DNA from 3 places in the Maridesulfovibrio spiralis genome. Region 2 is predicted to be linked to each of the others. Evidence: predicted binding sites of a transcription regulator. Region 2 holds the regulator's gene; each other region holds the start of a gene.
The links. The regulator sigma-54, encoded in region 2, starts transcription at its own class of promoters, with help from an activator protein. The targets are predictions, from matches to a motif close to CTGGCACGGNNNNTGCTT.
Positions count from the first base shown of each region.

Region 1: the regulator sigma-54 is predicted to act here: its motif matches at 5,414-5,431, upstream of ACNI29_RS03950 (periplasmic heavy metal sensor).
Region 3: the regulator sigma-54 is predicted to act here: its motif matches at 2,001-2,018, upstream of ACNI29_RS04810 (LeuA family protein).

Region 1 is NZ_CP182344.1:872,823-882,520, forward strand. It holds gene ftsZ (cell division protein FtsZ) at 1-263, shown strand, start outside; gene ACNI29_RS03925 (radical SAM protein) at 330-2,018, shown strand; gene ACNI29_RS03930 (DUF2318 domain-containing protein) at 2,169-2,582, shown strand; gene ACNI29_RS03935 (ABC transporter permease) at 2,595-3,755, shown strand; gene ACNI29_RS03940 (ABC transporter ATP-binding protein) at 3,765-4,427, shown strand; gene ACNI29_RS03945 (Spy/CpxP family protein refolding chaperone) at 4,643-5,125, shown strand; gene ACNI29_RS03950 (periplasmic heavy metal sensor) at 5,480-5,947, shown strand; gene ACNI29_RS03955 (DUF4405 domain-containing protein) at 6,095-6,937, shown strand; gene ACNI29_RS03960 (two-component system sensor histidine kinase NtrB) at 6,950-8,689, shown strand; gene ACNI29_RS03965 (sigma-54-dependent transcriptional regulator) at 8,689-9,698, shown strand, end outside.
Region 2 is NZ_CP182344.1:3,607,887-3,617,584, reverse strand. It holds gene ACNI29_RS16175 (PTS sugar transporter subunit IIA) at 85-534, opposite strand; gene hpf (ribosome hibernation-promoting factor, HPF/YfiA family) at 538-1,074, opposite strand; gene rpoN (RNA polymerase factor sigma-54) at 1,126-2,541, opposite strand; gene lptB (LPS export ABC transporter ATP-binding protein) at 2,860-3,582, opposite strand; gene ACNI29_RS16155 (LptA/OstA family protein) at 3,591-5,216, opposite strand; gene lptC (LPS export ABC transporter periplasmic protein LptC) at 5,231-5,821, opposite strand; gene ACNI29_RS16145 (KdsC family phosphatase) at 5,822-6,343, opposite strand; gene kdsA (3-deoxy-8-phosphooctulonate synthase) at 6,333-7,145, opposite strand; gene pyrG (CTP synthase) at 7,220-8,851, opposite strand; gene ACNI29_RS16130 (phosphoribosylformylglycinamidine synthase subunit PurQ) at 9,140-9,698, shown strand, end outside.
Region 3 is NZ_CP182344.1:1,061,409-1,071,106, reverse strand. It holds gene ACNI29_RS04825 (P-II family nitrogen regulator) at 1-354, opposite strand, end outside; gene ACNI29_RS04820 (P-II family nitrogen regulator) at 356-703, opposite strand; gene nifH (nitrogenase iron protein) at 903-1,730, opposite strand; gene ACNI29_RS04810 (LeuA family protein) at 2,058-3,164, shown strand; gene ACNI29_RS04805 (hypothetical protein) at 3,161-4,027, shown strand; gene ACNI29_RS04800 (AMP-binding enzyme) at 4,030-5,193, opposite strand; gene ACNI29_RS04795 (beta-ketoacyl synthase chain length factor) at 5,197-6,084, opposite strand; gene ACNI29_RS04790 (beta-ketoacyl-[acyl-carrier-protein] synthase family protein) at 6,084-7,274, opposite strand; gene ACNI29_RS04785 (phosphopantetheine-binding protein) at 7,278-7,523, opposite strand; gene ACNI29_RS04780 (LpxL/LpxP family acyltransferase) at 7,544-8,473, opposite strand; gene ACNI29_RS04775 (DUF2062 domain-containing protein) at 8,489-9,643, opposite strand; gene ACNI29_RS04770 (lipid biosynthesis B12-binding/radical SAM protein) at 9,633-9,698, opposite strand, start outside.

The DNA.
Region 1 (9,698 bases), 1.8 Mb from region 2:
CTAACCTCACTCCCAGAGGCATGGCCCCAAAGAAAGAGGAAACCACCAACGTACGCCAAATGGGCAGCGCCCACGCAGAAGAAGACCGCTCCATCCCAGCTTACCTGCGCCACACTGCGAGTAAGCCCGCTGAAGCGGCAGGAACCGCCGAACCTGTTCAGCTCAAGCCCAAACAGGCAGCTAACTCCGGTGGAGAAGAATTCATCTTCCATGATGACGACGACTTCGAAGTACCGACCTTCATCCGCAAGCAGGCTGACTAACAACTGCTTGCAATGAATATAAAACGGAAACAGTACGGACCTGACAGTCCGCACCGGAAATAATCCATGCCCGTGACTGAAGAATTCTTCTATTACGGTAAGGAAGAACCCTCGCCCGAAGAAACAGGAGGCCGTCTGCCCACGGCACTTGTCTTCCCAGGGCGAAAGGGGTCTGCACTCTCAACCTTAGGTTGGCAGGCTGTATACCGCCTGCTTGCCCCGGATGCGGAGTTGGCAGTGGAGAGGTTCTTCCTTGGCGAACCGGGTAAACCGTCTGTTTCCATGGACAGTGATAAAAAACTGTCCGAGTTTCCCCTGATCGGTTTCAGCATCAACTTTGAGGAGGAGTACCTCCATCTGGTCAGGATGCTGAAAGATTCGGGCGTTCCGCCGCTTGCAGCGGAACGCCCGGACTTCCCGCTGGTCATGGGAGGAGGTCCTGTAGCGTTCATTAATCCCGCCCCCATCGCCCCATTCTTTGATTTCTTCTGGGTGGGCGAAGCGGAAATGGGCTTAAAGGACATTTGCCTTGAACTGAAACAGCACATCTACAACGGGGGAAATAAGAGAGAATTTCTGGAGCTGATCAAAGACCGGGATGGGGTTTACGTTCCCGGCATGACCAAGGGACAGGTGCGCAGGGCTGTGCTGCCTCCCGGACCTATTGACGAAGGTCACGGAGTCCCTCTTTTGAGTGATCCGGCATACTCATGTTTTATCAGCCCGGAAGCGGTTTTCAAAGATATGTTCCTGGTGGAAGTCAACCGCGGTTGCCCATACGGCTGCCGGTTTTGCGCTGCCGGATATATCTATCGACCGCCACGCCACGCATCCATTGACCAGCTCAAAAAAATAGTGGAACTAGCCGACCCGCCTAAGGTGGGACTGGTGGGTACTGCCCTCACTGACTGGCCGGATCTGATTCCCTACATTGAGTGGCTTAAGAAACGTAAAACCAAATTTTCCCTGTCATCCGTTCGTGCCGACGGACTGACAGAAGAACTTCTCGATATCCTGCGCGCTTCAGGGGTACGCACCGTAACCCTTGCCCTTGAAGGAGCCAGTAAACGGTTGCGCGATGCTGCCAGCAAAAATCTCGAAGAAGAGGACTTCCTGCGCGCCGTGGAACTTTGCGCCGCGAAAGGAGTCAATCATTTACGCGTATACGTAATCGTGGGTTGGCCCGGTGAGACCGACGAAGATTACGACGAACTTGCCCTCATGCTCGAAAAAATGGATGAGGCCCGCAAACGCGGTCAGGGCAAAAAGAAAAAACAATTCATGCGCATCACTTTCGGTGCAAGCTGCCTAGTACCAAAACCATGGACTCCGCTTCAATGGGCGCCCATGCCTTCCGAAAAAGATCTCAAAGCTATCCTTTCCAAAGTCAAAGGACTAACCAAAAAGTTCAAAGGGATGGCCTTTTCCGGGGATAATCCCTTTCAAGCCCGATTGCAGGGAATGCTTTCCCGTGGCGATGAATCGCTGGCGGAGTTTATAACCTATGCCGCCGAGAACGGTGGCTGGAAAAAGGCATCAAAGTTCTGCAAAGGTGATCACCAACGTTTCATCGACCAACCGCTGGATAAAGACAGCACCCTGCCTTGGGATTTTATCGATACCGGAGTTAAAAAATCCTACCTCTGGCGCGAATGGCAGCGTTTTCAGAAAGCGCAAAAGACGCCCGTCTGTCCGCCCAACGGCTGTGCTGACTGCAAAAGCTGCGGGATGTTCCAGTGGATGGAAGACGCTTAACGCCTCTTGCACTTATGTGCAAAAGATTTGCACAAGCATCCTGATTTAAGACTGATATCTTTCTTGTAGACTCCCTTCCACCTGAAATAACTCTCTTTGCACATCAATTGCATACCTTTACGGTATAGAATTTTTCAAAGGAGAGTTTTCATGAAAAAATTGATTTTACTTTTGGGGCTTTTACTGCTGCCGGTGAACAGCGTAGCCGGGATGGAGGTGGGGGACAAAGACCTGACCATTCCTCTCAACGAAGTTAGCGACGGTAAAGCTCATTACTATGCAATAGATCTGGACGGTAAAGAAATCCGTTTCTTCGTTGTCCGCAGCAAGGATGGAATAATCAGAGCCGCATTCGATGCCTGTGATGTCTGCTACAAATCCAAAAAAGGATACTCACAGCAGGGTGATTTCATGGTCTGCAATAATTGCGGCATGCGCTTCCATTCCACACGTATCAATGTAGTTAAGGGCGGCTGCAATCCTTCACCGCTGCAAAGGCGGACTGAAGGCGAGAATCTCATAATTTCCCTTGATGCGGTCCGCTCCGGGGCCATCTACTTCTAAGGAGCTTTGCGAATGAATCTATTTACCATTCCTCTGCGCAACCTTGGTCGCAGACCCCTGCGCACCATTCTGCTCTGCGCGGTTTTCACCATCGGAGTTATGTCGGTGGTCTCCATCCAGCTGCTTTCAACAGTTGTGGGTAACAGTCTTGAAGAGAAAATGAGTAAATTCGGGGCCAACATACTGATAACCCCAAAGACTGAGTCTTTGTCCGTAAGTTATGGAGGACTGGACCTCGGCAATGTGGCCTACGGTTCCCATGAACTTGACGGAGCACCGGTACTTAGGGCCGTGCGCGGTATTGAACTGAAGGAAAGGCTCAGCGCAGTTGCACCTAAATTTGCCGCAATCTCGAAAGTTAAAGACCAGCAAGTGGCAGTCGTCGGAGTCAGCATGGCTGACGAGTTGAGTATCAAAACCCACTGGTATCCGCTGGGACGTTTTCCGGAAAAGCAGAATGAAATTATCATCGGATTCAATGCCGCCGCCAAACTTGGTTTTCAGCCCGGAGACACCCTTGAAATTGAAGGAAACAATCTGCTAATAGCCGGAATCCTCGACCCTACAGGAACTGAGGATGACAACGTAATTTTCATGGATATCGACCTGCTGCGTAACAGTGTAGGACGTCCCGGAGCCGTACATTTTATCGAAGTTGCAGCCCTCTGCGCCGGATGTCCCATTGATGAAATAGTGCAGCAGATTTCGGGAGCAGTTCCCGGTGCTGAAGTTAAAGCATTACAGCATGTGGTTAAGCAACGCATGTCGGCCATCGGCTTTGTGAACCAGATGGCCTGGACGGTCAGCGGCGTTATCCTGCTCACTGCCTGCTTCATGATCGGACTGTCCATTTTCTCGGCGGTTAACGAACGTAAAACAGAGATCGGCCTTATGCGTTCACTGGGATTCTCCACCAGCTCTGTGTTCTCCATATTCTGCCTTGAAGCTCTGCTCATGGGCTGCATCTCCGGAATACTGGGATACACTGGCGGCTTTTTTGCCAGCACAGAAATATTGCAGCGATTGAACATGGGCGAAGCTGAGATAGTATTTGATCCGCAGGCTTTCGGACTGACTTTTCTGGCTGTTGCCGGACTGGCATTCCTTTCGGCGACTATTCCTTCCCTGCGTGCCACCCGCGTTGATCCCTCACGAACCCTTGTTTCACTATAAGGACTTATCATGCTTAGAACCGAATCAATCACTCACAGCTATGGCGAAGGCTCCGCAGCGGTAACCGTACTGGAGGACGTATCCATCAACATTCCAGAGGGGGGCTTCACCTCAATCGTGGGCCGCTCCGGGTCCGGCAAATCGACCCTGCTCAGCGTCATCTCCAGCCTGCTGCGCCCGGAACAGGGTGAAGTATATTTCAAGGACCGCGAGATCACATCAATATCAGGCACAGAAACCGACAGGCTCAGGAAGGAAGAATTTTCCATCATCTTCCAGTCGCATCACCTGCTGCCCTATTTGACAGCCCATGAGAATGCGCTCCTGCCGTTTCTAGACCGCGTAGCTCCTGTAAGCAAGGAGCTTTTGCAGCGGGGATTGTATTGTCTCGAGCGGGTTGGTTTGCAAGGTAAGCAGGACCGTCTGCCGGGGCAGCTTTCAGGTGGGGAGCAGCAGCGGGTCGCCATTGCCCGGGCGTTGGTGAAATCGCCTTCCATTCTATTTGCGGATGAACCATGCGGAAGTCTGGACAAGAATACCGGCAATGAAATCATGGAAATTCTGCAGCAGCTTAACCGCGACGGACTGACCATTGCCATGGTCACCCATGACCGCATCCATGCCAGCATGGCCAAGGACACAATCTATCTGGAAGATGGCAGAAATATTTAGAAACATTAAGTTTCTATTGTGCATTTTAACATTATTTTTGCACAAGTTGTGCATCCTTGCGCAGCTATTTGCATTCTCCTTTTCAGACCTATTTGGTAGAAAACAAACCTATAATTCAAACAGTTTAGGAGTTTAGAAACTTTGGCACGGCTGATGCTTTAGAGGGATTAACGAGTTAGCAATAGTTTATTCGACTAATCCCAAGGAGAGCAATAATGAAAAAGAAAATCGTAATTCCCATCGTAGCAGTAATGGTCATGACTATGGCCGGAACAGCAATGGCCCGTGGCGGCAACAACCGAGGAGACCAGAACGGATACCAGAACGGACCCCGCCAGATATTCGAGCAGCTGACCCCGGAAAAGCAACAGGAAGTAAAAGCCATTTTCGAAAAACATCAGGATGAATTCCAGAACATCAGAACACAGATGTGGGCCAAGCGCACCGAACTGAACGCACTGGTGGACTCCGGCAAAGCAGACCAAAAAACCATCACCAAGCTGGTTAAGGAAATGACCGACCTTAGAACAAAACGCTTTGGTCTCCGTAAGCAGGTCAATGATGAAATCGAAACAGCAACAGGAATTGCAATGCCAATGCGCGGATGTGGATTCGGCTTCGGAGGCCGTGACTTCGACGACGGTCCCCGCAATGGCCGCAGACACCACAATAACGACCGAGGATGCTGGAACTCCTAACCAGCCCCCCTCACCCTTAATTACATATATCTCATCATCCTGCGTAGATCAGACAGGTTCACTCCTTCCCCCTGTCAAGAGGAGGCCCCATCCCCGGGCCTCCTTTTTTATTTCCAGCAACAAGAACCTTTCATCCATCCGCCATCACTTCCTCTCTGCACACATTGCTTATGAACTGCACGTACGCATGCACTCTTGTGCAAATTAATGCACATCACTTTTGCACTTCACAACCAACAGACCACGCACCGCCAAAAGCAAACCATTGACTTTATTGATTTTAAGACTTTGGCACAGCTCATGCTTTATGAGAATTCGAGAGGGCAACAACTTTTAACCGCATCAGGAGATCATATGAACAGAAAAGCTCTTGTTCCCTTGATCGTCGTGCTGGTTCTGGCAGTTTCATCTGTCGCAATGGCACGGAACGGTTACCGGAACACTGGTTACCACAACGGTAACTGGGCTGCATATGAGCAGCTGACACCTGAAAAACAAAATCAGGTTCAGGATATCATCAAAAAATACGAATCTACTTTCCAGACCTTGAAAAGTGAACAGTGGGCAAAACACACTGAACTTAAAGCACTGGTGGATTCCGGCAAAGCCGACAAAGAAACCATCCATGCTCTGGTGCAGGAGCTTTCCCAAGTAAGGGATAAGCTCTACGCAGAACATAAAAAGATGGCTGATGAAATTGAAAAAGAGACCGGCCTGACCTTCCCCCCCATGGGGCAGGGATACGGTAAGGGCGGCAGAGGCTGCGGAAACTACCAGAGGGGCAACTGTCCTGCGGGTGGATGTCCCGGCCAGAGTTCCTAAAAACCTTAAATAACGTTCATCTACACATAATTACAGGAAAACGGGCAAAAAAGGAGGACTAACCGGTCCTCCTTTTTTTATTAAAACACTTCCAAGCGCGACCACATTTAAGCTATTCAGATCAGAGAAAAACAACAGGAGCTTAATATGTTCAGAAAAATTACTTCCCTAACCAGCTTTTTCTCTTTCATCGCACTGATTATCACCAGCATCGTTTTATATGTAGTTCCCCAAGGCAGGGTAGCCTACTGGGCGGATTGGACCATGTTGGGCCTCAGCAAAGAACAATGGGGCGACATGCACATCTGTCTGGGTGTACTTTTCCTTGTCATTTCCATCCTGCACATCTGGCTGAACTGGAAACTGATTCTCGCCTACTTGAAAAAAAAGGCCGGAGAAGCAAATTTCACATCCCCTGCATTTTTCGTCAGCCTGCTGCTTACACTTTTTGTTACCTTCGGAACCCTCGCCGGACTTCCGCCCATGAAACAGGTTCTGGAGTTCTGCCAATACTTCCAGGCTCAAGGGGAAGCCAAATATGGGACTCCTCCATACGGACACGCCGAACTCAGCCCGCTGGCAATTTTCTGCAAACGCACCGGGCTTGATGTTGAGAAAGCCGCTGCATCCATAAAAAAAGCTGGCTTTGAACTTGAATCTACCAAAGAGACAATCAAGTCCATTGCCAGCAAGGCCGGACTTACCCCCAAAGAGCTGCATGAATTAATCCTCAAAGACCAGCCGCAGCAGAACCCGGTCATGAATCAACCCGGCAGTGACTTAAAACAACACTCCGGGCAATCCGGTTCAGGGATAGGACGCATGAGCCTTGAAAAGTACTGTGCCGAATATAATCTGGACCTGAACACAGCCCTAGGCATCCTGCGGGAAAAGGGCGTGGTTGTTGACAAAAACACCCCCATAAAGGAAATTGCAGGGGCATTGGGACTGGACTCGCCACGCGCGATCAGCTCCCTTCTTAATCCTTAATCGACACACTTAATGGAACTAAGCTCAAAAAAATCACATAAACTGCCTCTTGCACTGGCCTTGCTGGCCTTGATTCTTCTCGGGGCCGGAAGTTTGTACCTCACATGGCACAACCTGCGTCAGATGCATCAGACAGTATTTGAACATATGCTGCTTTCAGCCCGCTCCATTGCTCGCGGGCTGGATATCCAGCTGGTGGAAGGCGCACGGCGTATGCGCTCTCCCGGGATGCACAACAGGCGCATGCCCGATAACCTCATGCCCGAAGCACGGGAGCTTTTCCGGGAAATGGTCGCTGAAGGCGATCTGCTCTATATCGCGCTCTATGGACCGGACCAGAAACCCATGCTGGTGGTGGAACAAAATCAAGACGGCAGTCCGATTTACACTCCACCGCCGTCACTTTTCAGTATGGTTACCAGAATGCGGGAATCCAGCACTCCGGTAATGATCAAGGGGAAAGCCGCTCTGCTCTACGGGACCGTGGGTCAGCCGATCCTCCAAAGGTTGTACGGACACAACAAACGCCAACGGGGATTCATGCCCCCGCCGGGAAAGGAAACCTACCTGCTGCTCGGCTTGAGCGCGGAGAAGCATCTGCGCCAGTTCAACCAGTACCGCAGGGCCGCACTGCTCCAGACCGGATATATTTTTCTGGCCGGACTGGTGCTCTGGCTGCTCGCTGTGGCCTATTTCCAGCGCAGGGAAGAAGGCAAGAAACTTACCCGGCTTGAACGTTTTCAGGCCAACCTGCTCGACAACATGCCTGACGGACTGCTGACCCTTTCTCCGCAGGGCGCCATCCTGGCTGCCAACGGGTCAGCGCACACACTGCTGCAAAGCAATACGGATGAAGCTCTGGTGGGCAAAAACTGGAATGACTTTTCCTATGAATCCCTGCAGGACTTCAAACGGGGAGAAGTTATTTGGGAACATGTCCGTCTGGGCGGTAAAAACCTAGAACTAATACTCTTCCCCTACTTTGAAAGCAGGGCCGAAAAACGGACCATGATCATCATCCGTGACCGCACTGATATCGCCGGACTTGAAGAGGACCTTTACGAAGCACGTAGGCTGGCTTCAATCGGTTCACTGGCAGCCGGGGTAGCGCATGAAATCCGCAACCCGCTGAGTTCTCTGCGCGGATTCGCCCAGCTGTTTGCGGATAAGTTCAAAGACGAACAGCCCTACGGGACATACGCCACCACCATGCTCACAGAGGCAGACCGATTGAACCGGGTTGTGACCGACCTGCTCTACCTCTCCAAACCGCACGAGCTTAACCCGGAAATTCTGGACCTGCGCGAAATCTGCGATTCCATGCAGACTCTCATGGGTTTTGATCTTGAACATAAAGGAACACGGCTGCATTCTGAGCTGAACACAACCGAAGTCTACGCCGACCCGGACGGCATCAGGCAGGTACTGTTAAACCTGCTGGTCAACAGCCTTGATGCTGTACCGCAAAAGGACGGTTATATTTCCATAACTGCCGAAAGAACCGAGCACGGGGTATGGCTTAGTGTTTGTGATAATGGTTCGGGTATGCCTGAAGACATCCGCAAACACGCCCTTGAGCCATTTTTCACCGACAAGCCCAAGGGCACGGGCCTCGGCCTTGCCATTGTTAATACAATTATGCGCGGCCATAACGGACGGGTAACAATCTCCGCGCCGGAAGACAGAGAGAATCCGGTGGGAACCTGCGTAAAACTATTCTTCCCGACCATGCGTAATGAGGATAATGAATAATGAATGTATCAGGAAAAAACGTACTCATAGTTGACGATGAACCGTCACTGCGCATGCTTATCCGCGCCGTATTGGAAAGCGACGGCTGGACCGTGCACGAAGCACAGTCCGGAGAACAGGCCCTTGAAATCCTCCCCGGCCTGACCTTGAACGCAGCCCTGATCGACATGCGCATGGACGGCATGGACGGCATGACACTGCTCAAAGAATTGAACTCCGTCGTGCCCGGACTTCCGGTGATCATGCTTACTGCTTATGGTAACGTTAACTCCGCAGTTGTTGCCATGAAACACGGAGCCTTCGACTACCTGACCAAACCTGCTGATAACGAAGAGTTGAAAGCAGTCATGACCAAAGCACTCGACTACTCCCGTCTGGTAGACGAAAACGAAAAGCTCAAATCCGCAGCCGGAGCATGCGAAGAAATGATCGGCAGTTCACAAGGAATGCTCCATGTAAAGGATTTGATTGAACAGGCCGGACCTTCAGAAGCTACTATTCTCGTGCTTGGAGAATCCGGCACAGGTAAGGAACTTGTTGCCGAAGGTCTGCACCGCTCCAGTCTGCGGGCGGACAAACCGCTGATCAAGGTTAACTGTGCTGCACTTCCGGCAGATCTGCTGGAAAGTGAACTTTTCGGATACATGAAAGGAGCCTTCACCGGCGCAAATACAAACAAGCCCGGACGTTTTCAACTCGCCTCAGGCGGAACCCTTTTTCTTGATGAAATCGGGGAAATGGACCCGGTATTACAGGCCAAAATCCTGCGTGCATTGCAGGAGAAGGTAGTTGAGCCACTGGGCAGTGTTTCCCCAGTGGAAACCGACGTACGCATTATAGCAGCAACCAACCGTGACCTGAAAAAAGAAGTAGAAAAAGGAAATTTCCGTGAGGACCTCTATTACCGATTAAGTGTTCTCGAAATCCGCATCCCTCCCCTTAGAGAACGCGTAGGAGACCTTCCTTCGTTGGTAGCCTACCTGCTGGAAAAGCTGGGCCGGAAAAACAA
Region 2 (9,698 bases):
TTAACTCTAGCCCACAAATAAAATTAGCAATGACCTAGGTTCATTGCTAATCTAATTATTTATATCTTTTAAACAACTTTAATCTTATGCGATACCGAGAAGGCGAAGTAATTCATCCTTGTCCGCAGTATCGATAAAAGCCTGCCGGAACGGCTCATCCTTGAGTTGCCGCGAAATCTGGGCCAGCACCTTCAAATGAGCACCGGCCCCCTGCTCGGGGGCCAGTACCATAAAGAATATTTTACAGGGCTGCATATCCAAAGATTCAAAGTCTACGCCCTCACTGGAGCGACCAACGACAACAACTATATCTTCAAGACATTCCAGTTTTCCATGGGGGATGGCAATGCCATCCCCTATTCCTGTTGTTCCAAGTTTCTCACGATCATTAAGGACCTTCAGGGCATTTTCCACGTCTACATCAAGACCTGCGTCTTTCAGGGTGGAAACCATTTCTTTCAGAACTTCGCCCTTATCAGAGGCGTTCAGTTCATATATAACAAGATCCTTCGCCAGATTGTCAGTTATGTTCATTAGTTAGTATCCCGGGTCAATTAAACCGAAATCGCCATTGTTGCGGCGGTATATTACATTTATGGCTTCGTTGTCCGCGTTGCGGAATACGAGGAATTCATGGTCAAGGGTCTGCAACTGCTCTGCTGCTTCATCAATACTCATGGGCTTGGGAACGAAGGAGTCAGACTCCACAATCACTGGTTCCCGGTACTCTTCCTCACCGTAACTGAGAATATCCATTCGCGCAGGAGCAGACTCCTTACGCCTGTGGCTTCTCATCTTTTCATTTGCGCGACGAAGCTGGGCTTCAAGCTTATCCAGAACCATATCCACGGTAGAATACATGTCCTCGGACACTTCGTAAGCTGAGACATGCAGATGGTCGGAAGTAAAAACAACTTCCGCAACGTGTCTGAACTTATCAACTGACAAATTCACCTGCATATCAGTATTGTCAGGATTGCTGACGTACTTTGCCAACTTGGAGAAACGGCTGTTTGCATATTCCTTAAGATGTTCGGATGCGTCGAAGTTCTTAAAAGTAAATGCTACGTTCATAAAGAGCCTCCTTAGTAAGGGGTGAATATGCGTTGATTTCTCCGAACTACATTAGAAGACCTTTTTCCTTTTCGAGGAGGAGAGTATCCCCATTGCAGTTCTATACTTGGCTACGGTCCTTCTGGCGATATTGACTTCCAGCTTCTCTTTGAGAATCTCAGCGATCTTCTCGTCACTGAGGGGCTTCTTTCCGTCTTCTTCACCGATCAATTTCTTGATCGTCGCCTTGACGGATTCGGAACCGACCTGAGATCCGTCGTCCAGACCGAGAGCACTATTAAAAAAGAACTTTAGCTCATAGATTCCATGCGGAGTCGATACATACTTATTCGTTGTAATTCGGCTCACAGTGGATTCATGCATTTCGATGTCTTCCGCCACCTCCTTAAGAATAAGCGGCTTAAGCTTGGTGACACCTTCGGCGAAAAAATCGCGCTGGAATCTCACTATGGATTCAAGAACTTTATATAAGGTACGCTGCCGCTGATACAGGCTCTTCATCAGCCATTGAGCGGAGCGCATCTTGTCTTGAAAGTATTCTTTGTCATCCCCTTTTGTGGATGCCAATGTCTCCACATAAAATGCATTCATCTGCAGTTTGGGAAGACCGTCTTCGTTTAGAACTATGACAAAATCTCCGTCATATTCATAAACATAAGCATCCGGGCTGACATAGAAAGAGTCTCCACCTGAAAAACTTGCTCCCGGAAGAGGATCAAGTGTCTGCATCAAGTCCAGATAACTCTTCAAATCCTCCATGCTAAGCTTGAATTTCCTTGCAAGCGGTTTGTAACGCTTTTTTTCAAGGTCATCCAAATGATCACGTACCAACGAGACCAGAATCGGATCATCGTCGAGCTTTAAAGCCTCAAGCTGAATCAGTAGACATTCCTGCGGCGTTCTTGCTCCTACCCCTACAGGGTCGAACCGCTGGATGCGGTAGAGCACACTTTCTACATCTTCGATTTCAGCATAGCACGTTTCACAAACTTCTTCCAAGTCAATCCGTAAAAAACCTCCGGAACTTAAATTACCGATAAGACACTCACCTATGGTGATTTCTGCCTCAGTAAAATCGGAAAGACTCATCTGCCAATGCAAATGCCCTTCGAGCGAGGTTGTCTTGGTCAAACGGGCTTCAAACGAAGTACCCTCTTCATAAGACTCGGATTCACGGGAAGCGGACTGCTTTGACGTACTGGAAAATTCACCGAGATAATTTTCCCACTCCGCTTCCTTGGAAATTTGTGCTTCCTCTGCAGTAGCGGTACCTGCATCAGCATCAGCAGCATCAGTCCTTTCCTGCGCTTCAGCTTCTTCAAGGATAGGATTTTCCATCAGCTCCTGATGAACGGAATCCACCAGTTCCAAGCGGGAAAGCTGCAACAACTTGATAGCCTGCTGCAACTGAGGAGTCATCACCAGCTGCTGAGTAAGCTTTAATTGTTGTCTAAGTTCCAACCCCATATTATCAGGCCACCTTCTATTTATATCTAATTCAATTTATTTCAATCAGTTATCAGCCGAGAACAGAAAAAACACTTTCTAGGTTCCCTCAACCTTGATTCAACTATGCCACATCCATTTTCAAGATGCAACAAAGACCTCTGAATCATCTGAAATTTATGGATTTTTTATATACAGAAAATGTATATGAAAAAAGTGTACCAATGTTCTGGCAGACTGTAAATCAACAATGACAAATTTAATTAAACTTTACACAATAAAGGCCGGGATTACTGAATAAATCCCGGCCTGAATATTTAATGCTTAATGCACAGACTGCTAAAGACTAAAACTGTCCCCCAAATAAAGCCTGCGCGCCTTGGTATTTTTAACAATACTTTCCGGTGAACCATTAAGTATTACCCGGCCTTCGTACACAAGATATGCCCTGTCGCAGATGGAAAGGGTCTCGCGCACATTGTGGTCGGAAATAAGAATACCCAGCCCCATATCCTTCAACGAAGAAATAATGTCCTGAATATCAATAACCGCAATGGGGTCAATCCCTGCAAACGGCTCATCAAGCAAAATGAACTTGGGATTGTTAATCATGGCACGGGCAATTTCCAAACGGCGTCGTTCACCACCTGAAAGGTACATAGCCTTCTGGTCGGCAAGACGCAGGATGCCCAGTTGGTCCAGAAGTTCATCCGCTCTCTTGGGAATATCCTTACCGGAAAGACCGGTATGCTCAATGATGATTTCAAGATTTTTACGTACAGACAACTTTTTGAAAATGGAGCTTTCCTGCGGCAGATAGCTGAGCCCCATACGAGCCCGCTCATGCAGAGGCAGACGGGTTATCTGTTTCTTATTGAAATAGACATCCCCGGAAGTAGGCTTAACCACTCCCACCAGCATATAAAAAGTGGTTGTTTTACCGGCTCCGTTCGGACCCAGCAACCCTACAACCTCTCCCTCGCGCACAGTAAGCCCGATTCCGCGGACAACCTCTTTAGGTCCGTAGTTCTTGACCAATTTCTTGGCGATAATCGAAGACATAATTTTTCCTACTGCGACACATTTTTCGGGGTATAGAAAATAGCCTCGATAGGCTTCTTGCCGCCGACAACCTCAGCACGGTTATCTTTAATGTAAAATTTGATTTCATCGCCCTGAATATTGTTGGGGCCATCCAGCAATTCAGCATTACCTTTCATGTATATGATGGAATCACCAACCACATAAGTCAGCTTATCGCACTGACCTTTGCGCTTTTTCATCACCACCTTAACATTACCGCCGGCAACGATTTTCTTAATCTTGTCCTGAGTATCGGAAAGAGAATCGCCGTCTGGGCGTAAATAGGCAGTCAGGGTGTCAGAAGTGAGAGTTACATCCAGACGTATAACCTTTACATTACCTGAAAAAGTAATCTGGTTGCGGTTTTCGCTGAATGTCATTTTGGTAGAAGTAATCTTAATGGGAACTTCATCCGGGCCGCCGGGGACACGCTTCTTGCGCGGTTTCTCTTTCTCAACGACCGGGGCATCAGCTGAAAGATAAGTGCCATACACATAACCGATGAGCTTGGCTTCTTTATTCTGATCAGCCTTGAAAACAGGATACCACTTTCCTTCGAGTTGACCAACGACGACCGGCTGTCCTTTTTCCAGCTTATTTACAATAAGGGCTTTAACATCAGGCTCGGAACGGACATTCAGAACTGCTGTCGCATAGAGAGTTTTAGTCTCGACCGGAGCGATCAGCATTTCATCCATTGCCTTTTCCATGGCGGCAAGTTCATTGCCACGCTTCAGCTCTTCCTTAATCTTTTCATTCTTTTCAGCCTTGATCTCTGCTTTACGGGCATCAATTCCAGCCATCTGAGTCTTTTCAAGATTTGCAGGATAAGGAGCAAGGAAAGGCCCCCAAGCATAACCCCAGACCGGAGTATCATTTTTAACAATGGTATCAATACGGTAAAGGGCATACATTCCACCCTTCACTTTATTAACCTGAGCACGATGTCCGGGGCTAAGCACACCCACGGCTCTGGAAGTAGCCACAGGCTTTTCAATTACATTGATCCGACGCACCGCATACCGAATACGTGCATCGTCATTGACCATATCAACTTCAGATTGCTTGACATAGCCAAGAGCATCAGCCTCGGAAACGACCTTTGCATCCGGCTTGAAAAAGGCATACCAGCCATTCCTGAGGAAACCTACTTTGATCTTGTCTCCGGACTTGAGCATTCCACCTGTAGAAGACTTTACAGTGCGTTCCAGATGGTATTTCATGTCCTTTCCAACATAGCGGATATCCCCCCAATCCGCGAGCGGGCTATCCGCAGCAGCGGGGATGACCACTTTACGGGAAACATATCCGACCGGCTTAACATCCTTTTCATCGGAAGCCGGATAGATATGGAGCCAGCCATCTTTCTCCGGGCCGACAAGAAAGCTTTCCGCCGGGGAAAGAATCCAGACAACATTCGCCTTGAGAGAAGGCTCTGAACGGACGTTGGCGATAGTCCTTGCAATCTTCAGTTGAGATTTATCATAAGCATGTACGCTGGAGCTGGCCGTAAGAAAGGCCAGAACAAACAACACAATAAAAACAGCAGAAGAAAAAAATACTGGTACAGACCTGCCGCGCAAAAATGAACTATTTCCAAATATATTTATCAAATGAATGCTCGCTTCTATTGAGGCATTACCACCATGTCCGGTGAAATTAGGGCTTCCATTCCATCTTCAATCATTATTTCACGGGTTACAAGGTCGACCTTGACCCGGTTGGAAGTAATATAAACTGCCGGACTCTGAACTTTCACATTCCCTTCAAGGAAAAGTAAGTTCTCCTTGGGTTTAAAATCGAGACGATCAGCAATAAGCCCCATATCGCCATAATTACCTTTTACATTGTCCCAGAGCTTTAATCCCTTGCCCTTCTGGCTGACTTCGCCATGTAAGGCGCTAACAAAAACTTCTTTACGATCCCGGCCAAGGTAATATGTGACCCGGGGTTTGTCGGCCTTTACCAGACCTTCTTCCTGATCGTAATCAGCGCTTCCTGCCCGCAAAATCCATTCAATGTCACCACCAGTCCCCTGAATCAGTTCAATTTCCTCAGCAGAAATATCAGACTGGTTCTCATCGGCCACCAGCGGACTTCTTACAACGCCACGGGCCATGTGCGGAAAAACTCCGTACTTTTTACTAAGCAGAGTTCCGGAAGCAAGCCCCAGAAACAAGGCAAGAATCAAAGATAAAACCAAGCCGATACGGCCCATCTAACCTGCCCACTCTTTCCAGATTGCGTCCAACTTGCCCTGCGCATCAAGAATAAATGAAATTGCTTCACGCACAGCACCTCTCCCGCCCTTACGGCTGGAGATCCATTTTGAAATGCCGAAGATTTCAGGCTGGGCATTTCTTACGGCCATGGGCAACCCCACGCGCAGCATAACAGGGACATCAATCCAGTCATCACCCATGTAAGCGACTTCTTCGTCTTTAAGACCCTTATCTTTGAGCAGCTTCTCATAAAAAGGAAGCTTTTCACGCTGTCCGGGATAATAATCCGTAATTCCCAGTTCAGTCACCCTTTTTTCAACGGCACCATGATTCAATCCGGTAATTACCGCCAGATCAATCCCTGCCTGTTGGGCAAACTTGATGCCGAGACCGTCCTGTACGTTAAAACGCTTAGTTACGTTACCTTCATGATCATAATAAAGACCGCCGTCAGTGAGAACACCGTCAACGTCAAGAATAAGCAGCTTAATTTTTTCAGCGCGCTGTTTAGCAGACATAATTCACACTCCAGGCGGCAAGAAGGTCTCTGATCAGGTCTTCAGCACGATCCAAAGGCCAGCTGTTAGGGCCGTCACAAAGCGCGCAGTCCGGGTCAGGGTGGGTTTCCATAAAAACACCGGACGCACCAGCAGCCACAGCAGCACGGGAAAGGACAGGGACAAACTCACGCTGTCCACCGGATTTACCATCAAGACCACCGGGAAGCTGTACTGAATGGGTAGCATCAAAAACTACCGGACACCCCAACTCTTTCATAATTGCCATGGAACGCATGTCCACAACCAGATTGTTGTAGCCGAAGGAAGCACCGCGCTCGGTGAGCCAGATACGGTCGTTGCCGGCTTCACGCAATTTGCCCACTACATGGCGCATATCATGGGGGGCAAGAAACTGCCCTTTTTTAACATTCACAACCCGACCGGTATTTGCGGCAGCAACCAGAAGATCTGTCTGGCGGCAGAGAAATGCGGGAATCTGGATCACATCAGCCACTTCACCAACAGGAGCAGCCTGATCCGGGGTATGAATATCGGTAACAACAGGCAGTCCGGTTTCGTCCTTAACCCGCTGTAACCATTTAAGCCCTTCCTCCATGCCCGGCCCTCTGAAAGAAGTAACAGAGGTCCGATTAGCCTTGTCGAAAGAGCTTTTGAAAATTACCGTCACATCAAGACGGGATGCGATGTCCGCCAGAACTTCTGCAGCACGCAGGGCAACATCTATGGTTTCCAGTGCACAAGGCCCCGCCAGAATGAACGGTCCCTGCTTACTTTTTTGATATAATTCATCGGGGGTCAAAAGAAACTGCCCTCCAATTATAAGACTGCCCGGAAACACTGCATACAGTGCTCCCGGGCAATCGATAGTTAATTTTACTTATTGTCGCGGGCAGCCTTGATAAAATCCCTGAACAGCGGGTGAGCATGCATGGGATTGGACTTAAATTCCGGGTGGAACTGGCAACCCAGGAACCAGGGATGATCGGCAACTTCAACGATCTCAACCAGAGATTCATCCGGGGAAAGACCGCTGAGCACCAGCCCAGCTTCAACGAGCTGATCTGCGAATTTTTCTTTGTTGAACTCGTAACGGTGGCGGTGGCGTTCCTGAATTTCAGTCTGGCCGTACGCTGCCATGGCGTTGGTTCCCTCAACAATCTTACAGGGGTAAGCGCCAAGACGCATGGTTCCGCCCTTATCGCTTTCTTCGCAACGGCTTTCAGTTTTCTCTGTGCGGTAATCGAACCACTCTTTCATCAGGTAGATGACGTTGTCAGTACCTGTAGGATTAAATTCTTCAGAGTTAGCACCGGTGAGGCCCATTACGTTACGTGCGTATTCAATAACTGCGCACTGCATACCGAGACAGATACCAAAGAAAGGTACTTTGTTTTCACGGGCATACTGGATAGCCGCGATCTTACCTTCAACACCACGATGACCGAAACCGCCGGGAACCAGCACGCCATCAATTCCGGCCAACTTTTCCTTAACGTTTTCGGGAGTAATCTCTTCCGAGTTCACATAACGCAAATTAACTTTGACTTCATTTGCGACACCGCCGTGGATAAGGGCTTCATGCAGGGATTTGTATGCTTCCTTGAGATCCACATATTTACCGACAATGCCGATAGTGGTTTCACCCTTGGGGTTCTCAAGAATATAGTTAAGCCTTTTCCAAGGCTCAAGATTACAATTCTTAGCCGGAAGCTTAAGGAGTATAGCAATCTTCTGGTCCAGTCCTTCATTATAAAAACTGAGCGGAAGCTGGTAAATAGATTTTACATCAACAGCGGTAAAAACAGCATCACGATCAACGTCACAGAAAAGAGCAATCTTGCGCTTGATATCTTCATCAAGATCAACTTCACTGCGGCAGAGGATGATATCCGGATGAATACCGATGCTGCGGAGTTCCTTGACGGAGTGCTGGGTAGGCTTGGTCTTAACTTCGCCTGCAGCTGCAAGGTAGGGAACAAGGGTCAGGTGAATATAAAGCACATTCTCGCTGCCCAGCTCGGAGCGAAGCTGGCGAATAGCTTCCAAAAAGGGAAGACCTTCGATATCACCGACAGTACCGCCGATCTCGATGAGGGCCACGTCCTCACCATTGGGAACATTTTTCACCGCATTTTTAATCTCGTCGGTAATGTGCGGGATAACCTGCACTGTACCGCCGAGGTAGTCGCCGCGACGTTCTTTAGTGATTACGTTGTGATAAACACGGCCGGAAGTCATGTTGTTTTTCTGGCTGAGCGGAACATCAAGGTAACGCTCGTAGTGACCGAGGTCGAGGTCAGTTTCGGCGCCGTCATCAGTTACGTAAACTTCCCCGTGCTGAAAGGGGTTCATGGTTCCGGGGTCAACATTGATATAAGGATCAAGCTTCTGAATAGTTGCGGTCATCCCTCTTGCTTTAAGAAGTGCGCCGATGGATGCTGCGGCCAGCCCTTTACCAAGTGAGGACAACACGCCCCCGGTGATGAATATAAATTTGGTTTTCATAACGCTCCCGTCCCGTGGCGGACAATTTATTTTAAAATATCGCTGTTACATAAAACAAAATTGACAGCGAATAAAGTCGATACTCATGAAAAAAACACAAAAAGGTCCCAACCCGTAAACAATCCTATATTCAGGCGTATCCCACTTTAAAAAAATGTGTTAGCGGTACGTCCTGAGGAATATAGACTGTTGACGGGAGGCTGACCCGCAATTATGTTCCTCTCTTCAAAACAGGCATTAAATAGTCTTGGAATATTTCTATTGTCAACATCTGGAGGACAAAAATATATGGCCCGCGTTAAAGTTTTGGTCATCACCGGTTACGGAACCAACTGTGAACACGAGTCTGCTCATGCCGCTAAAAAAGCGGGCGCAGACGAAGTAGACATCACTTATTTTTCCGATCTTGCTGCAGGAAAAAAAACTCTTGAAGGTTACAACTACCTGATTTTTCCCGGCGGCTTTCTTGACGGCGATGACCTCGGAGCGGCACAGGCTGCTGCACTCCGCTGGAAACACGCTCACACCACAGACGGGACACCGCTTGTGGACCAGATCAAAAAATTCTTTGAAGACGGCGGCGTAATCTTAGGAATCTGCAACGGATTCCAGCTGCTGGTTAAACTTGGCCTGCTGCCCGCAGTAGGTGGAGAATACTTCACCCGTCAGGTCTCGCTCAGCTACAACGATTCCGCTAAATACGAAGACCGTTGGGTTCACCTCAAGGCTAACCCCGACTCTCCCTGCGTATTTACCAAGGGAATCGAAACCCTGAACGTCCCTGTCCGTCACGGCGAAGGTAAAATTATCCCCGCTGACGACGCAATGCTCGAGAAAATTGTGGAGA
Region 3 (9,698 bases), 1.9 Mb from region 2:
TGTTTCTCCGGTTCTGACCCTGACCGCATCGCCCATGGGGCAGACGAATATCTTGCCGTCACCGGGCTTTCCGGTTTTGTTGACCTTGATTATCTCTGCTACCACTGCGTCCACGGATTCTTCGGGGACCACTGCGGTTAGGATTCGTTTCGGGTAGAGCTTTCCTTTTTCACCGAGGACTGCGGCGGCTTCTTCGTAGCCTTCTTCCGCTCCTTCAAGCACTGCGGTGTTTACGAAACCCTTTCCGCGGCCCTGTGCCTCGTGGGCGAAGAAGGCGTCTATGCCAGCTTCGGTGAGGGCTTCCTTGGTGCGGTTCATCATGTTCATCCGCACAACTGCGATGACTTCTTTCATGCTATGCCTCCTCAACCGGAGCCGCTTCGTTTATGCCGGAGCTGATGGTGTAGACGTCTTCTACGTCGGTTACGAAAATCTTACCGTCACCGAATGCGCCTTTTGCGCCGGAACGGGCTGCGTCCATGATGGTGTTGATTACAAAGTCCTTGTCGTCGGCTTTGACTACGCTCATGAGCATGGTCTTGGGGATCTCGTCATAGGTGACTTCGCCGATCTTGATTCCGCGCTGTTTACCGCGTCCTGCAACGGAATATTTGGTTACTGCGGGGTAGCCGTTGTCCATGAGTGCGGCCAGTACGTCGTCCGCTTTTTCCGGTCTTACAATTGCTCTCACCATGATCATGATATTTATCTCCTTGCTCTGCTGTGGGTATTTGATGCGCTGCGCGCTTTAGATGAAGAATGCCTTCGGCGACCCTGCCGGGGGCCTTAAACCCTTTTATTGCGCCCCTTCCTGCGGATTTGTGGGAAAAGGGTTTAAGAATCCCAAAACTGTTTATTACGGCTTCGCCGAGATGCTTTATTAATTGGGGTAAATTAAGCTTCTATGCTTCCATCAGGCCGTAATCGAGGAGCAGCTGTTCCAGTTCTTCGATTTCAAGCGGGGTGGGCACGACGAACATTTCGTTTTTGTCGATGGCTTCGGCAAGACCCATGTATGCAGATGCCTGCGGTACGGAATCGTCCCATTCGATTACTGTTTTACGGTTGATTTCCGCGCGCTGTACGTCGTTGTCGCGGGGGACGAAGTAGATCATCTGGGTTCCGAGTTTCTTGGCCAGCTCTTCGATCATCTCTTTTTCGTTATCAACGTTACGGGAGTTGCAGATAAGGCCGCCGAGGCGAACTCCGCCGGATTCAGCGTATTTCATGATACCTTTGCAGATGTTATTGGCCGCATACATGGCCATCATTTCGCCGGAACAGACAATGTAGATTTCTTCTGCCTTACCGTCACGGATAGGCATTGCGAATCCACCGCAAACAACGTCACCGAGAACGTCGTAGAAGGCGTAATCAAGGCCTTCGGATTCTTCATATGCGCCGAGGTTTTCGAGCATGTTGATGGAAGTGATGATCCCGCGTCCTGCACAACCGACGCCGGGTTCCGGGCCGCCGGATTCAACACACCAGGAATCACCGAAACCGGGTTTGCGGATATCCTCAAGCTCTACATCTTCACCTTCTTCACGAAGGGTATCGAGAACGGATTTCTGGGCCAGCCCGCCCAGCAGCAGACGGGTGGAGTCTGCTTTGGGGTCACAGCCGACGACCATTACTTTACGGCCCATTGTTGCCAGTCCGGCTACAGTATTCTGGGTGGTGGTTGATTTCCCGATTCCGCCTTTTCCGTAGATTGCTACCTTTCTCATTTTTTCTCCTCCATGTGGTTTGGATTTAATTTCGTTGTTGCTGACTCTCTAATGGCAATCCCCGTGCCAAGTGCGTTTTTGTTGGGTAAGGTCTGGAAATAAAAGATTTAAATGCGAGAGATTAAGAAAGATAAAGACCTGCGAAAATTGTAGATTGCTACTAAAACAATGTACAAAATTGTAGGAACCTACATTTTTGAATGTAGTGTGTGGTGTGTGGCGTAGGAGGGTATGTTATATAAATTAAGGTAGATAGAAAGGTCGTGTTCTTTGGCATCAAAAATGCTTTATGGGTTTTAGTTAATTTTAATCTATTGGAGCATTACTATGTTGATCGATACCACCCTGCGTGAAGGCGCACAGTTGTTCGGGGCATATTTCAATCTGGAAACCCGCAAGCGCATCGCATCCTCACTCATAGCTATGGGAGTGGATGAGATCGAGCTGGGTTGGGTCGGACAGGAAGACCTGCCCCTGTTTGCCGAGCATGCCCTTAAAATCGGCAGCTCTACCGCCCTTAGTGTCTGGTCCCCCTGCCGGGAAAAAGACATTGAGATTGCGGCAGGTCTGGGATTGAAACGCATTAATATCGGGGTCCCGGTTTCGGACCTGCATATTGAAAAAAGACTGGATTCAGACCGTCAGGCCATATTGCGTAAACTGGCTTCTGCCGTGCGCACAGCATCCGGATGCGGTTTTGAATATATTTCCGTGGGACTTGAGGACATTTCCCGTGCAGATGGAGATTTCGCCCTTTCAATGGCCCTGCATGCCGAGGTCTGCGGAGCATCAAGGGTCCGTCTGGCGGATTCTCTGGGGCAATTGACTCCCCTTGCCATGGAAAAGCTGGTCAGGAAATTTAGAGGCAAGCTCAACATCGATATTGCCGTGCACTGCCATGATGATTTCGGCATGGCTACGGCGAACTCTTTCACCGCCCTTGAAGCCGGGGCAGACTACGCGGATTGTTCGGTGGTCGGTATTGGTGAGCGTTCAGGCATTGCCGCCACCGAGGAACTTGTGGCCCGCTTGGCCCTGCGTGAAGGCAATGCCCGTTACTCAACCGCAGTGCTCAAGGAAAGCTGCATGCTGGTCGCATCTGCCGCCAAGGTTGCTATCCCGCGCACAAAGGCCGTGGTCGGCACTGATATCTTTGCCTGTGAGTCCGGGCTGCATACCCATGCACTGAGCAAATCACCGGAGCTTTTCGAGCCTTACGATCCCGATTCCGTGGGCACATCCCGTAAACTGGCAGTAGGCGGTAAGAGTGGACGCGCGGCAGTGCGCAGTGCCCTTGATGAATACGGCATTGATTGCGGTACGGATAATCTCTCGACTCTCACCGAGGCTGTGCGTCAGCTTTCCCTGCGTCTTGAACGGCCCCTGACCCGTAGTGAATTTATCAAACTCAATGACGGGGAGGTCTACTCATGAACACCTTAAGACGAATTTATTCAACCGAGGCCGGGGAGCTGGTGGCCCAGCATTCCACCGATGACCTGCGCCGCAAGACATTGCAGCCTGTGCAGACTTACGCCAACGGCACAGTGAAGTCATTGCCCCTTGAAGATCGCACTCCCATCTTCACGCCGCTGGGAATCATCGAGGCTGAGATGGTAACATTCTACGAGTCCGGTAAGCTGAAACGGGTTTTCCCGCTGAATGGTAAGCTCTCCGGCTATTGGAGTCAGGAGGATGAAGGCAGATTGGCAGATCTGCTGACAATCGATACCCCGGCGGGGCCGCTTAACGCCAAGGTGATCAGCCTTTGTTTTTTTGAGGACGGAGGCTTGCGCTCCATGACACTCTGGCCGGGGGAGGAACTGACCGTGCAAACCCCGGTAGGTCCCATCAAAACCCGCGTGGGCATAAGTTTCAGCCCCAGCGGACGTATCCGCTCCCTTGAGCCGGCAGAACCGATTCCGGTGCCAACGCGTATCGGCATGATTAACGCTTTTGATTCCGATGCCGTAGGCATTAACGGAGATTTGAATTCGCTGGTATTTGATAACCAAGGGCAGGTCGCAGGGCTGAGCACAACATTGAGCATGGTCCGTGCCCGTCATTATTCAGGCCGTAAATTCCTCTTTGCGCCTGAGAGCCGTGAATCCCTGTGTTCGGAAAGTGAGGAGGAAATTGTGCCCATGCGGATGGTTTTTGACGGGCAGGGAGTAGAGATCGGCCTGAATCCGAAAGCGGAACCGGCCTATATTGATTTTGCGGACTACGAGGTCAGCAGTGCACCGTTTCTGCCGCAACTGGATAATCTGTCGCAGGGGCTGATCTGTTCTGTATAAGTTTACCAGTCTCTCAATTTGCCCATATCTGAAAGGGGAAGCGAGGGACCGAAATCATATTTTCCGGGCCGCTCAAAGCGGGAAAGTTTATCAATCACCAGATTTCGCAGCTCTTTTTCAAGGGCTGCGTTTTCCATTTTCAGGGCGGGTACAACGAATGTTTTCAACCGTTCCCCTTCTTCCGGGCGCATAAGCCGGACCGAGCATGCCTTCACTGCCGGATGCTTCTTGAGCACTTCTTCCACCCGCGCCGGATAAACGTTTATGCCGCCCACCTGCACTGCTTTATCTGAGCGTTTCAGCGGCCTGAAATTTGTTGCGCCCTGCCATTCAAGATTATCCTGCAAGGTGTGTAATTGTTTGGAGCCGTCTGCTGCGGTCCGTTTGATGGAAGAAATTCCGGTCCGCTCCCAGTGAGCCAATAAGGTGTACAGGTCCGCCGGGTTGTGGCGGTAGCCGACCCCTCCGGTTTCTGATGAACCGTAAACCTCGGTCATGCGGGCAAGCCCCAGCGCGCACAGACTGGTGATGGTTTCTGCCGGGCAGGGTCCGGTGGATGTTACTCCGTAGACATTCTCCGGGAAATCGCAGTGAAGTTTTTCCAGTTTTTTCCAGAGCAGGGGAAAGGCGATAATCAGGTCGCCGCTGCTCATCTTTTGAATCTGTTCCTGTCCGGGCAGTGACGGCCAGAATTCAGCCGGGATATCCAAAGCCTTGGGCAACAGGATGGAAAATAGAAATCCGTAAATATGATGGCGGGGAACATAACTGATGATCTGTTTGCGGTCCGCAAAAAGCATGGCGAGGGAGTGGATTTCCTGTTCAAGGTCGGCGAAAGTTGATTTTGCGGCAACCGGTTTACCGGTGCTCCCGGATGTGAAGAAGGTCAGGTGTTGCGGTTTTCCTCCGGTCTCGGAGAAGATAAGCGCAGCCAGTCCGGTCAGGCTTATGCCTGCGGGAAGTGGTGATTCAAGGCCGAATTGTCGTGCGATGCGTTCAAGTATTTCTTGCGGCTCATCAAAGATCTCATCACCGGGAATAAATCCGCCGGGCAGGGATTGCCCCTGACATAATTCCAGTTTCTGGTTGTAATTCATTTCTGCCAGCAGGGTTGAGGAAATCATTTCCTCGATATCCGGCATAGTGAGTGCGAGTTCTGCGGGCATGATTTATTGCGTGGGGTTGATGGAGATCAGCCCGAAGTTTTTCCCTGCCTGTTCAATGCAGTTGCTTGAGCCGAGCTTTGCTCCTTGTCTCGCAGCATGGGCAAGTTCTGCTCCGGCAGCGCAGGGCATGTCCTCCTGCCGGGAGGCAGTGGCAGGTATCCCAAGTTCCATTAATCCGGGGAGCGTCCGGGCCGGGCTGAATATAGAAGCAGGCAGTACTTTTTCTTGCAACTCCTGCGGGCTGATGGCTTCGAATTCAATTGCCCCGTACTTGCTTTCGGATTCATCCGCAGGTCCGAGCAGGAAAAAGCAGGCTCCTTCACCTGTTTTTAGCAGTTCGCCGGATAAATTCTTAGCTTGCAGCAGGCGGCGGGTGTTTTCTTCCAGCAGGGGTGTTTTTTCATCGACAAGGCCGAGGAGTACTCTTTTTACCCGTCCTTCGTTCAGCCAGCATCCGGCTGTCTGCAATCCGGCAAGCACTGGTCCGTGCGATTGGCAGAGGGTAGTGTAGGGCTTGGGATTATTAAGGAAAACAGCCAAGGTCGCCGCCGGGATATTGTGTACTGAATGGGAGAAAGCCAGCGGTGAGGCGCAGCCCGCTCCGTGGTCGATGATGGAATCCAAAAATTCGAAGATGGTCTGCGAGGGACCGTAACCGGTGCTAAGCACAATGCCCATGTCATCGGGCAGGGGCAATGGGTTTTTGAGGTCTTCCTGCACTGTTCCTGCTGCGTCGTGCAGGGCGCGGCATCCGGCCAGCATGGTCATGCGGGTGAAGTGGTCCACCCGGCGCAGACGGCGCGGCGCGAAATATGAATTGAGATCGGAAGTATCAACCGCAGCTCCTTTCTCAGCGAGTGCGGTTCCGATTCCATGCAGGGCTACACGCATCACTCAGCTCCCTTTTTGAAAACGAGGGCGGAGTTGTTTCCGCCGAAGGCCAGCGAGTCGCTCAGCGCATAACTGGTTGCGGTTTCGGTTCTGGAGGTGATCGGGACGGCTGTTGCTTCCGGTTCGGCGTTGCGGAAGCCTCTGGTTGGCATGAGTACGCCTTGCCGCAGGGACATGATCGTCATGACCGCTTCAATGGCCCCGGCAGCACCAAGGGTGTGTCCGGTAAAGCCCTTGATTCCGGTGAACGGTGTGGAAGGAAAAAGTTCGTTGATTACCTGACCTTCAATGCGGTCGTTGTTCTCGGTCCCGGTTCCGTGCACATTGATGAACCCGATTTCCTTCGCGTCAATCCCACTGCGCTCAAGGGCTTCATTTATGGCCTGTTTCAGTCCGGTTCCCGCGGGATGGGGCGCAGTCAGGTGGTGGGCGTCGCAGCAGGTTCCGTAGCCCATTATCTGGGCGATGGAATCAAGCTTCAGATTCTGTATGACTGTTTTATCTGCCAGAATGAGAATTCCTGCGCCTTCACCCAGATTGAGTCCCTGCCTGTCTTTGTCAAAGGGGCGGCATCTTTCCGGGCTGGTGATCATCAGCCGTGAGAATCCGGTGTATGAAATTCCGCTCAGGGCGTCCGCGCCTCCGGCTATGACCAGATCACAGAGTCCCTGCCTGATCCATGATGCTGCAATGCCGATGGAGTCAGTACCGGATGAACAGGCGTTGGTCACGGTCTGCACCGGACCGGATAAGTTGTATTTATCGGCCACGGCAGCAGCAGGGTTGCAATGCAGGTAGCTCTCGATGGTTTCAAGGTCCGGCTGATCTCCCTCGCGCCATTTCTGGTAGAAGGATTTGAAGTTCAGGGAGGCTCCGGTGGATGACCCGATGCATGAACCGACTTTCAAGTCCTGAAGCTTCTCGGGGGTGAGTCCGGCCTGTGCCAATGCTTCTTGTACTGCGGGATAAAGCAGCTTCATGGTATTGGTCAGCGGAGGGGTTTGTTCATCGCTGGATAACCACTCGTTCTTTACCGCAAACACAGGACTCTGCATGGGCTGGTCGTATGAAAAACCGGGTATGACTCTAGGCTGTACATCTCCGTTCAACATGGTTTCAAAACATGTGCGGGTGTCCGGTCCGGCGGCACAGATGCAGCCGCAGGCACAAATGCTGACGGGACGGTCCATGTTCTAAGCCTGTCTTTCCTTGATGAAATTTACGAGGGAATTGACGGATTGGAAAGCGGCCTTGCCTTCTTCCATGTTTTTGATTTCAACATTGAAATTTTTCTGAACCAGCACCACGATTTCCACAGCATCAAGTGAATCAAGGCCGAGACCCTCTCCAAAGAGGGGGGCGTCGTCTTCAATTTCGTCCACGGTCACGTCGATGAGATTCAGCTCTTCGATGAGCAGTTCTTTAAGTTTGGTATGCATTTGGCCTCTTTATAGATAATTTATTGTGTCCACATATTGTAAAAATTGTAGAACTGGTAAGGGTTTTCCTGACAATACCTTTCCAATTCGTCCGAAAATTTCTGGGCAAAGGGAGTGAAGGCTGCTGATCCCCGAATATCACCTTTGTCGGCATCTGCCGGTATGTGGAGCACCTGTGCGACTTTGAAAAGACCTTCTCCGGCTTTTCTGTGTTCGGAAAAAACTATCGCTACCGGGGTCCCGGTTGCTGCTGCTATTTTGAACGGGGTAACCGGAATTTCAATTTTCCCACCCAGAAAGTCCACCTGCACATTATGCCTGCTCTCGTTCATGGTCCGGTCCCCGTTGATGCAGAGCACGGAATTTTCACGCAGGGCGGTGAGCATTTCAAGGGTTCCGCCGAGCGGCGCGGCCGGATTGATTACCGTGATTTCCTCTTCCCCGGATTTTGCGCTCCCGGACATTTTCCATTTGAAGGAATGCTTGTCCACGTCCCCGTGATCCATGAGCATGACCACTGCCTTGGGGGCATCCAGAAAACCGAGGTATGAAAATCCCATCTGCCAGCAGCCCACATGTCCGGTAAGCAGTATCAGCCGTTTGTGTTCGGCGTAAAGTTCCTGCAACAGCTGAATATCTTCGGCTGTCCCGGCTGCTTCGAAGTCGCCAAGAATGCGCAGAATGGCCCGGTCGACAAGCATTTTTCCGAAATTCCAGTAGAGCAGAAAAGTATGGCGCATCATGCTCAATCCGCTTTGCGGACCGAACCTGCGGCGGATGTATTCGGCGGGACGTTTGCCCACTCCCGGCAGCAGGGTGTAGAAACCGACTACAAAAAAGAGCAGGAAGCATGCACCTGGTCTGCCCAGTAACCGGATTATTCCGTAGAATATATTATGGAAAAATTGAGGGGCCAGACTTTTGCTGGACCATCTTTTTTTGCGTTTCATTTAACCGCCCTTGGACTACTGCGGTTTAATATCTAAAAACCGCTTGATAGTAAACGCCATCAGGTAAATCGCAAGTCCTATAATTACGGCAAACAGCGGACCCAGCACCAGTGAACCAAGCACCCACTCATAAAAGCGGTCAATTGCTTCATAGCCGAGGGTCTGAAGTGATATCTCGGTCAGGAATTTGTTGTAGCGCAGGTAATGTCCGGCTTCGATGCACAGGGCCGGAACCAGAGGGGGGATGCACAGCTGGCTGACCGCCAGTCCGGTGATCTTGCTCAACCGGAAAAAGCTGCAAAAGATGATGATGGCAATGGAGTGCATAGCGATGAGCGGCAGTGTGCCAAGCAGCATGCCGACAGCCCCGGCGAGAGCCAGCCGGATCGGGGTTTCATCTTTTGAAAGCAGGATGCGCAAGGAGCGAAGCGGATGGATGGGCGTGATTTTGCCTTCCTCATCCTTGTCGTATTGGCGGTGCGGCAGGGGGACGAAAGCACGCATGGTCAGCCGGGTGTTGAGCAGGGAGATGCGCACGTTATCCTTGAGGGCATTAAAGTGCGATACCCGTTCTTCCGGTTCGGGGTAGAAAACTTTGATGGGCAGGTCCTTGAGTTCGTATCCGGCCCATGCTGATTTAACCAGAATCTCAACCTCAAAGGCGTAACGTGGCTCCGAAGTTTTGACCACCGAGAAAATTTCCAGCGGATAGGCCCTGAATCCGCTCTGCACATCACTCAGTTTTATTCCGGTCTGGACACGCAGCCAGAAATTGGAAAAACTGCGCCCGAATTTTGAGGAACCGGGAACATTCTGACCCTCGAAATCTCTGCTGCCCACGAAGATTGCTTCCGGGCTTTGGCGGATGGCTGCAATGAAATTGGGAATTTCCTCGGGGAAATGCTGCCCGTCGGCATCAATAGTGATGATGTGGGTTTTTCCCATTTTACGCGCCTTTTCAACAGCGGTGAGGATGGCCTGACCTTTGCCGAGGTTCTCATCATGACTGGTTACGGTCAGTCCCAGAGCACTGACTTCTTCTGGGCCTCCATCCGTACTGCCGTCATCCACGATGAGGACATCACCGTAATTCATGGCCCGCTCGGCGACATCGCGCAAGCTTGCTCCGTGGTTGAAAACCGGGATAACTATGAGCGGATCAACCTGCATGAGCTGAATCCGCGGCTGTGTTGTATTCTGTTGTGTTTGCGGGCTGGTCATCGAA